Pararhizobium capsulatum DSM 1112: one gene and its partner. The protein of the gene in region 2 binds, or shares a complex with, the protein of the main gene of each other region. Links are inferred from orthologs where the notes say so. Each region holds a gene or a part of one and is shown on either strand. Other genes may lie near its edges. The genes, in order: secY and secA.

Region 1 (3,156 bases), 1.7 Mb from region 2 along the record:
CAAATTTCGGACCGATCCCGTGAATATAGGTCAGCGCGATAACAACGCGCTTTGCAGTCGGGATGTTGACGCCAGCGATACGAGCCACGCCTGTTCTCCTTGCTTCCAGTTGCCGTCCGGCAATAGGTACTTCGTTATACAGCCCAAAAGGGACTGACCGTTAAGTTGATGTTCGGAACACGTCAAAAAGATCGCGCCCGGACTTCGTTCTCGAAATCCGCGCCGATCCCAGCATGTTGCGAGTTAGCGCGGTGTTTGACGGAATCGACTGTAAAAGTCAACTCCCATCCTGTGCTTTTTGGATTTCGGCCAAGGCCTAACCCAGGATTTTCTCGATCTCGCGGGTAACAACCGCGACATCCGCCATGCCATCGACAGTCTTCAACTGACCGGTCGAGGCATAATGCTGCGAAAGCGGTGCTGTCTTCTCGCGATATTCGACGAGACGCTTCTTCACCGATTCCGGATTGTCATCCGAACGAACCTTGCCGCCTGCAGCAATGGTTTCTGCTACACGATTCTCGATGCGCCTCAAAAGCGCTTCTTCATCGACCTTCAACTCGATCACGGCATCGAGCACAAGCCCCTTGCCTTCGAGCATCTTGGACAGAGCCACGGCCTGCGGAACCGTGCGCGGGTATCCGTCGAGAATGAAGCCCGATGCGCAATCCGGCGCATCGATGCGGTCGGAAACGATCTCGTTGACAATCTCGTCGGAAACCAGCTGCCCCGCATCCATCACGGCCTTGGCACGCTTGCCAACGTCGCTCTGCTCGGCAACGGCCGCGCGCAGCATGTCGCCGGTGGAAAGCTGCGGAATGTTATACTTTTCCGTCAGCAGCTTTGCCTGTGTGCCCTTGCCGGCACCCGGCGGCCCCAAAAATATCAGCCTCATCGTCCCCTCTTCCCTCCACGCAGCTTCGACTTCTTGATCAGCCCCTCGTACTGCTGAGCGATCAGGTGACCCTGCACCTGTGCTACAGTATCAAGGGTCACGCTGACAACAATCAAAAGCGACGTACCACCAAGGTAGAACGGCACGCCGGTCTGCGCGATGAGAACTTCAGGCAGAATGCAGACGAACATCAGGTAGATCGCACCGAGAACGGTGATGCGTGTCAGGACGTAGTCGATGTATTCGGCAGTGCGCTCGCCCGGGCGAATACCGAGGATGAAGCCGCCATGCTTCTTCAGATTGTCGGCCGTATCCTTCGGATTGAAGACAATGGCCGTGTAGAAGAAGGCGAAGAACGCAATCATGCCGCCGTAAAGCACCATGTAGAGCGGCTTGCCGTGGCTGAGAGACGCAACCACCGTCGTTGCCCAAGCTGGCATGTTGGCGCTGTTGGCAAAGCCTGCAAGCGTCGCCGGCAGAAGCAGAAGCGACGATGCAAAGATTGCGGGGATAACGCCGGCGGTGTTCAGCTTCAGCGGCAAGTGCGACGTATCGCCCTGGAACATACGATTGCCCACCTGTCGCTTCGGATACTGGATCAACAGGCGACGCTGGGCGCGTTCGACGAAGACGATCAGCGCGATCACGGCTACGACCATGACGATGATCGCAAGAATCAGCGGCGTGGAAAGCGCGCCGGTGCGACCAAGTTCAAGCGTGCCGGCCAGAGCCGTCGGCAGATGCGCGACGATACCGGCGAAGATGATCAGCGAAATACCGTTGCCGATACCGCGCGAGGTGATCTGCTCGCCGAGCCACATCAGGAACATCGTGCCGCCGAGCAGCGAGATGACGGTGGAAATCTTGAAGAACCAGCCCGGATCGATGACGAGACCGTTGCCGCTCTCAAGTCCAACCGCAATGCCATAGGCTTGCAGCGTGCCGAGCAGCACCGTGCCGTAGCGGGTGTACTGGTTGATGATCTTGCGCCCCTGCTCGCCTTCCTTCTTTAGCTGTTCCAGCGACGGGACGACCGAGGTCATCAGCTGAACGATGATCGAGGCAGAGATGTAGGGCATGATTCCGAGGGCGAAGATCGCCATGCGGGCAACCGCGCCGCCGGAAAACATGTTGAAGAGGCCGAGAATACCGCCGCTCTGCCCCTGGAAGGCCTGCGCAAATGCCTCAGGGTTGAGGCCGGGCAACGGGATGTAGGTGCCGAGACGATACACCAGCAGCGCACCAAGGGTGAACCAAAGGCGTTTCTTCAGATCCTCTGCCTTGGCAAAGGTCGAAAAGTTCAGGTTTGAGGCGAGCTGTTCCGCTGCAGAAGCCATGCAATTCTCCGCGTAGCCAGTCGGAACCCGCGGAACGAACCGGGTTGCTCCGGAAAAGCTAAATTCTGTGGTTGGAAACCGGCGCGAAAACGACTGCGACTGCAATCATGGGCCCACCAGGTCTCCGTTCAATGCGCTACGGCCTATCCTGCCGCATTATCCGTGAGGGCTCACATATGGGAGCAAAACCGCCCGGTGTGAAGCACCCCGGGCGGTTCTCAAAGCAATTATTCAGCAGCGCCCGAAAGCAGCTTGATCGAGCCGCCAGCCTTCTCGATCTTTTCGATCGCAGACTTGGAAGCACCGGCAACTTCGAGCGAAACCTTCGCCTTCAGTTCGCCATCGGCCAGAATGCGAACGCCGTCCTTGGCGCGGCGGATAACGCCGGCAGCGGTCAGGGCAGCAGCATCGATCGCTGCAGAAGCGTCAAGCTTCTTGGCGTCGATTGCGGTCTGGATGCGGCCGAGCGACACAACGACAAAATCCGCACGGAAGATGTTGTTGAAGCCGCGCTTCGGCAGACGACGGTAGATTGGCATCTGACCGCCTTCGAAGCCGTTGATCGCAACGCCCGAACGAGCCTTCTGACCCTTGACACCACGACCACCGGTCTTGCCGGAGCCCGAGCCGATACCGCGGCCGAGACGCTTGCGGCTATGGGTCGAGCCTTCGTTGTCCTTGATTTCATTCAGTTTCATGACTGTATCTCCCTCACTTCTCGTCGACGACGCGAACGAGGTGCTGGACAGACCGGATCATGCCGCGAACGGAAGGCGTATCTTCCAGAGTGCGAACCCGGTGCATCTTGTTGAGCCCGAGACCGATCAGCGTCTGGCGCTGTACGGCAGGCCGGCGAATGGGGCTACCGATCTGTTCGACCGTAACCGTCTTCTGTGCAACTTCTTTCTTGGCCATTGTTCAGGC
Region 2 (3,544 bases):
CATAGAGCGTTGCGCCGATGGCCGCGAGCCGATCCCTGGCCGCCGGCGGTAAAATTCGCCCAGCCGTCTGACATGCCGCCGTGAACACAAGCCGTACCCGCATAGAACGCAAAACAGAGTTAGAGTTCTGCCAGATCAGCGTTAACAAAGCGTGTGACGATCGCCTCTCGCCTTCCGATGCCACAAACGGGAAATGCCGCCCGAAAACTCTCATCCGTCATGGTCGGGCCTGACCCGGCCATCTGCTGGTCCTTCGCTGTGACGAGAGGCTGGAAGATCCTCGGCACGAGGCCGAGGATGACGCAGAAAGTGAGGCGAGGTTCGTCCTTGCCTCTTCCTTCAGAGCCCCTGATCAGGCTTCGAAGGCACCGTGGCAATGCTTGTATTTCTTGCCGGATCCGCAGGGGCAGGCCTCGTTGCGCGAGACGCGGCCCCAGGTCAGCGGGTTCTTCGGATCGCGGTTTTCGGGAGCAACGACCGGCATGGCGTCAGCCTCGTTGAAATCATCCTCACCTGTCACCGGATCGATGTGATGGCCTTCCATCATCGGCGGCACCGGGCTCGGCGCTTCTGCCGCCTCGCGCACGAGTTCCACCCGCATCATCTGCGCCGTTACGCCCTGGCGCAGGTTGGTCAGCAGGGCCTGGAACAGCTCGAAGGCTTCGGCCTTGTATTCCTGCAGCGGATCGCGCTGGGCATAGCCGCGGAAGCCGACGACCGAGCGCAGGTGGTCGAGGTTGACGATGTGCTCGCGCCAGAGGTGATCCAGCGTCTGCAGGAGAACGGAACGCTCGACATAGCGCATGATCTCCGGGCCGAAGCGCTCGGCACGATCGGTCGCTGCTGCATCGGCGGCCGCGGTGATGCGCTCGCGAATGTCGGCATCGTCGATGCCTTCCTCGCCTGCCCATTCCACGACCGGAAGGTCGAGGTTGAGCGAAGCCTGCACGTCGGTCTTCAGGCCTTCCGTATCCCATTGTTCGGCATAGGCCTTCTGCGGAATGCGGCGGGTGACGATGTCCTCGATGACCTCATGACGCATGTCATCGACGGTCTCGTCGAGGTCGGTCGCGTCCATCATCTCGATGCGCTGCTCGAAGATCACCTTGCGCTGGTCGTTCAGCACGTCGTCATATTTCAGGAGGTTCTTGCGGGTGTCGAAGTTGCGCGCTTCGACCTTCTTCTGGGCGCGTTCCAGCGCCTTGTTGATCCAGGGATGGACGATGGCTTCGCCTTCCTTGAGGCCGAGCTTCTGCAGCATCGAATCCATGCGGTCGGAACCGAAGATGCGCATCAGGTCGTCCTGCAGCGACAGGAAGAACTTGGAGCGGCCGGGGTCGCCCTGACGGCCGGAACGGCCGCGCAGCTGGTTGTCGATGCGGCGGCTTTCGTGGCGTTCGGTGGCGAGAACGTAAAGGCCGCCGGCAGCCAGCGCCTTTTCCTTCAGCCTCTGGACTTCGGCACGGATGGCCGTTTCCTGGGCATCACGCTCCGGACCGGGCTCGACTTCGCCAAGCTCGGCTTCGATGCGCATGTCGAGATTGCCGCCGAGCTGGATGTCGGTACCGCGACCGGCCATGTTGGTGGCGATGGTCACGGCGCCGGGCACGCCGGCCTGGCTGACGATGTAGGCTTCCTGCTCGTGGTAGCGGGCGTTCAGGACCTGGAACTTGGCAAAGCCGGTCTTCTTGAGCATCTCGGCCAGGAGTTCGGACTTTTCGATGGATGTCGTGCCGACCAGAACCGGCTGGCCACGATCATGCGCATCCTTGATCTCGGCGAGGATCGCCTTGTACTTCTCTTCGGCCGTCCGGTAGACCTCGTCGTCCTCGTCGATACGCACGATCGGCAGGTTGGTCGGCACTTCGATGACTTCGAGGCCATAGATGTTGCCGAATTCTTCCGCTTCCGTGGAAGCCGTACCGGTCATGCCGCCCAGCTTCTTGTACATGCGGAAGTAGTTCTGGAACGTGATCGAGGCCAGCGTCTGGTTTTCCGGCTGGATCGAGACCTTTTCCTTGGCTTCGAGCGCCTGGTGCTGGCCTTCCGAATAGCGGCGGCCCGGCATCATGCGGCCGGTGAATTCGTCGATGATGACGATCTCGTCGCCACGGACGATGTAGTCCTTGTCGCGCTGGAAGAGCTTGTGTGCCTTCAGCGCATTGTTGACGTGGTGGACGATCGCAACGTTTTCGACGTCGTAGAGGGTTTCACCCTTCAGCAGACCGGCGTCGCGCAGCAGGTTTTCCAGCTTCTCGGTGCCGTCTTCGGAGAAGTTGGCCGAGCGCTGCTTTTCGTCGATCTCATAGTCCTCGTCCGAAAGCAGCGGGATGAAGCTGTCGATGCGGTTATAGAGATCGGAGCGGTCGTCGAGCGGGCCGGAGATGATCAGCGGCGTACGTGCTTCGTCGACCAGGATCGAGTCCACTTCATCGACGATGGCGAAGAAGTGGCCGCGCTGAACCATCTGGCCGCGCTCATACTTCATGTTGTCGCGCAGATAGTCGAAGCCGAGCTCGTTGTTGGTGGCGTAGGTGATGTCACGGGCATAGGCGTCGCGGCGCTGGTCGTCGGTCAGGCCATGGACGATGACGCCGGTGGTCAGGCCGAGGAAGCTGTAGATGCGGTTCATCGTCGCGCTATCGCGGGTGGCGAGATAGTCGTTGACGGTCACGACATGCACGCCCTTTGACGCAAGAGCGTTGAGGTACACCGGCAGGGTTGCCACGAGCGTCTTGCCTTCGCCGGTCTTCATTTCCGCGATGGCGCGCTCGTGAAGGATCATGCCGCCGATCAGCTGCACGTCGAAGGGGCGCAGGCCGAGAACGCGGCGGGCCGCCTCGCGGGCAACGGCGAAGGCCGGCACCAGAAGATCGTCCAGCGTCTTGCCTTCGGCGATCTGTGCGCGGAATTCCACCGTCTTTGCTGCCAGCGCTTCATCGGAAAGCGCTTTCATCTCGGGTTCGAGGGCATTGATGGCATCGACCCGTGTCTTGTAGCCCTTGACGCGGCGCTCGTTGGACGAGCCGAAAATTTTGCGGGCGAGATCGCCGAAGCTGACCATCTGAATGGTCCTTTCCTGTTACTGGCCGGCAAGCCGGCATTCATGGCCGCGTTCGAAAAACCGCGAAATGGTGCGAAACGCCCGGAAGTGTTCTGGACGCGAGGTTGCGTGACAGATAAGAGGGGGGTCGAATTATGTCAACGGGACTTGACGTGCGCAAAGGCTACAGAACCGCCACATTCTGGTGATGTGGAGCCTGTATGCCGACCCGCCGATCGCGGTTTCGGAAGACCAGTCTCGAAAGGTTTGAGGATGTCGAAATACAAATTGCTTGCTGCCGTCGCTCTCGTTGCATTGATGGCCGGCAAGGCTCCCGTCTCGGCGCAGGACGCGGCCGATCCGGTTATCGCCAAGGTTGGTGACGCCGAAATCGTCAAGTCCGAGCTGGATTTGGCCGTGACCGGCCTTGATCCGCAGCTTGCCCAGCTGCCGGATGACCAGAAGCGTGCTGCCGCTCTTTCCGGCCTGATCGACGTCAAG

The links.
Region 1: the proteins of secA (region 2) and secY are in contact, whole or in part, in a crystal structure (PDB 3DIN), measured with the Thermotoga maritima proteins. The link is inferred for Pararhizobium capsulatum DSM 1112 from one-to-one orthologs. Residues at the interface, in WP_004082002.1 of Thermotoga maritima: Glu261, Ala262, Arg263, Lys300, Ala301, Arg302, Thr303, Ile304, Ile305, Leu323, Tyr324, Asp325, Pro326, Val329, Ser330, Tyr333, Ile336, Lys340, Phe345, Val349, Glu363, Phe364, Tyr374, Ser375, Gly376, Gly377, Glu393, Ile395, Thr482, Ser483; in WP_004081795.1 of Thermotoga maritima: Glu108, Gly109, Glu110, Glu111, Ala236, Glu237, Arg238, Arg239, Ile240, Thr241, Ile242, Gln243, Tyr244, Ala245, Arg246, Arg247, Val248, Thr249, Gly250, Arg251, Arg252, Val253, Tyr254, Gly256, Ala257, Ser258, Thr259, Tyr260, Leu261, Pro262.

The regions. Positions count from the first base shown.
Region 1 is NZ_JAUSVF010000001.1:2,154,837-2,157,992, reverse strand. The notes cover bases 63-2,901. They hold secY (preprotein translocase subunit SecY), read right to left. Parts: upstream 2,233-2,901; coding sequence 892-2,232; downstream 63-891. Other genes in these bases: rplO (50S ribosomal protein L15), read right to left, coding at 2,460-2,901; QO002_RS10415 (adenylate kinase), read right to left, coding at 317-895; rpsM (30S ribosomal protein S13), read right to left, coding at 63-88. Also shown: more of rpsM, read right to left, coding at 1-62; more of rplO, read right to left, coding at 2,902-2,930; rpmD (50S ribosomal protein L30), read right to left, coding at 2,944-3,147. UniProt on the Escherichia coli protein: The central subunit of the protein translocation channel SecYEG. Consists of two halves formed by TMs 1-5 and 6-10.
Region 2 is NZ_JAUSVF010000001.1:3,849,944-3,853,487, reverse strand. The notes cover bases 153-3,379. They hold secA (preprotein translocase subunit SecA), read right to left. Parts: upstream 3,065-3,379; coding sequence 353-3,064; downstream 153-352. Other genes in these bases: QO002_RS18515 (peptidylprolyl isomerase), read left to right, coding at 3,317-3,379. Also shown: QO002_RS18525 (lipopolysaccharide biosynthesis protein), read right to left, coding at 1-55; more of QO002_RS18515, read left to right, coding at 3,380-3,544. UniProt on the Escherichia coli protein: Required for protein export, interacts with the SecYEG preprotein conducting channel.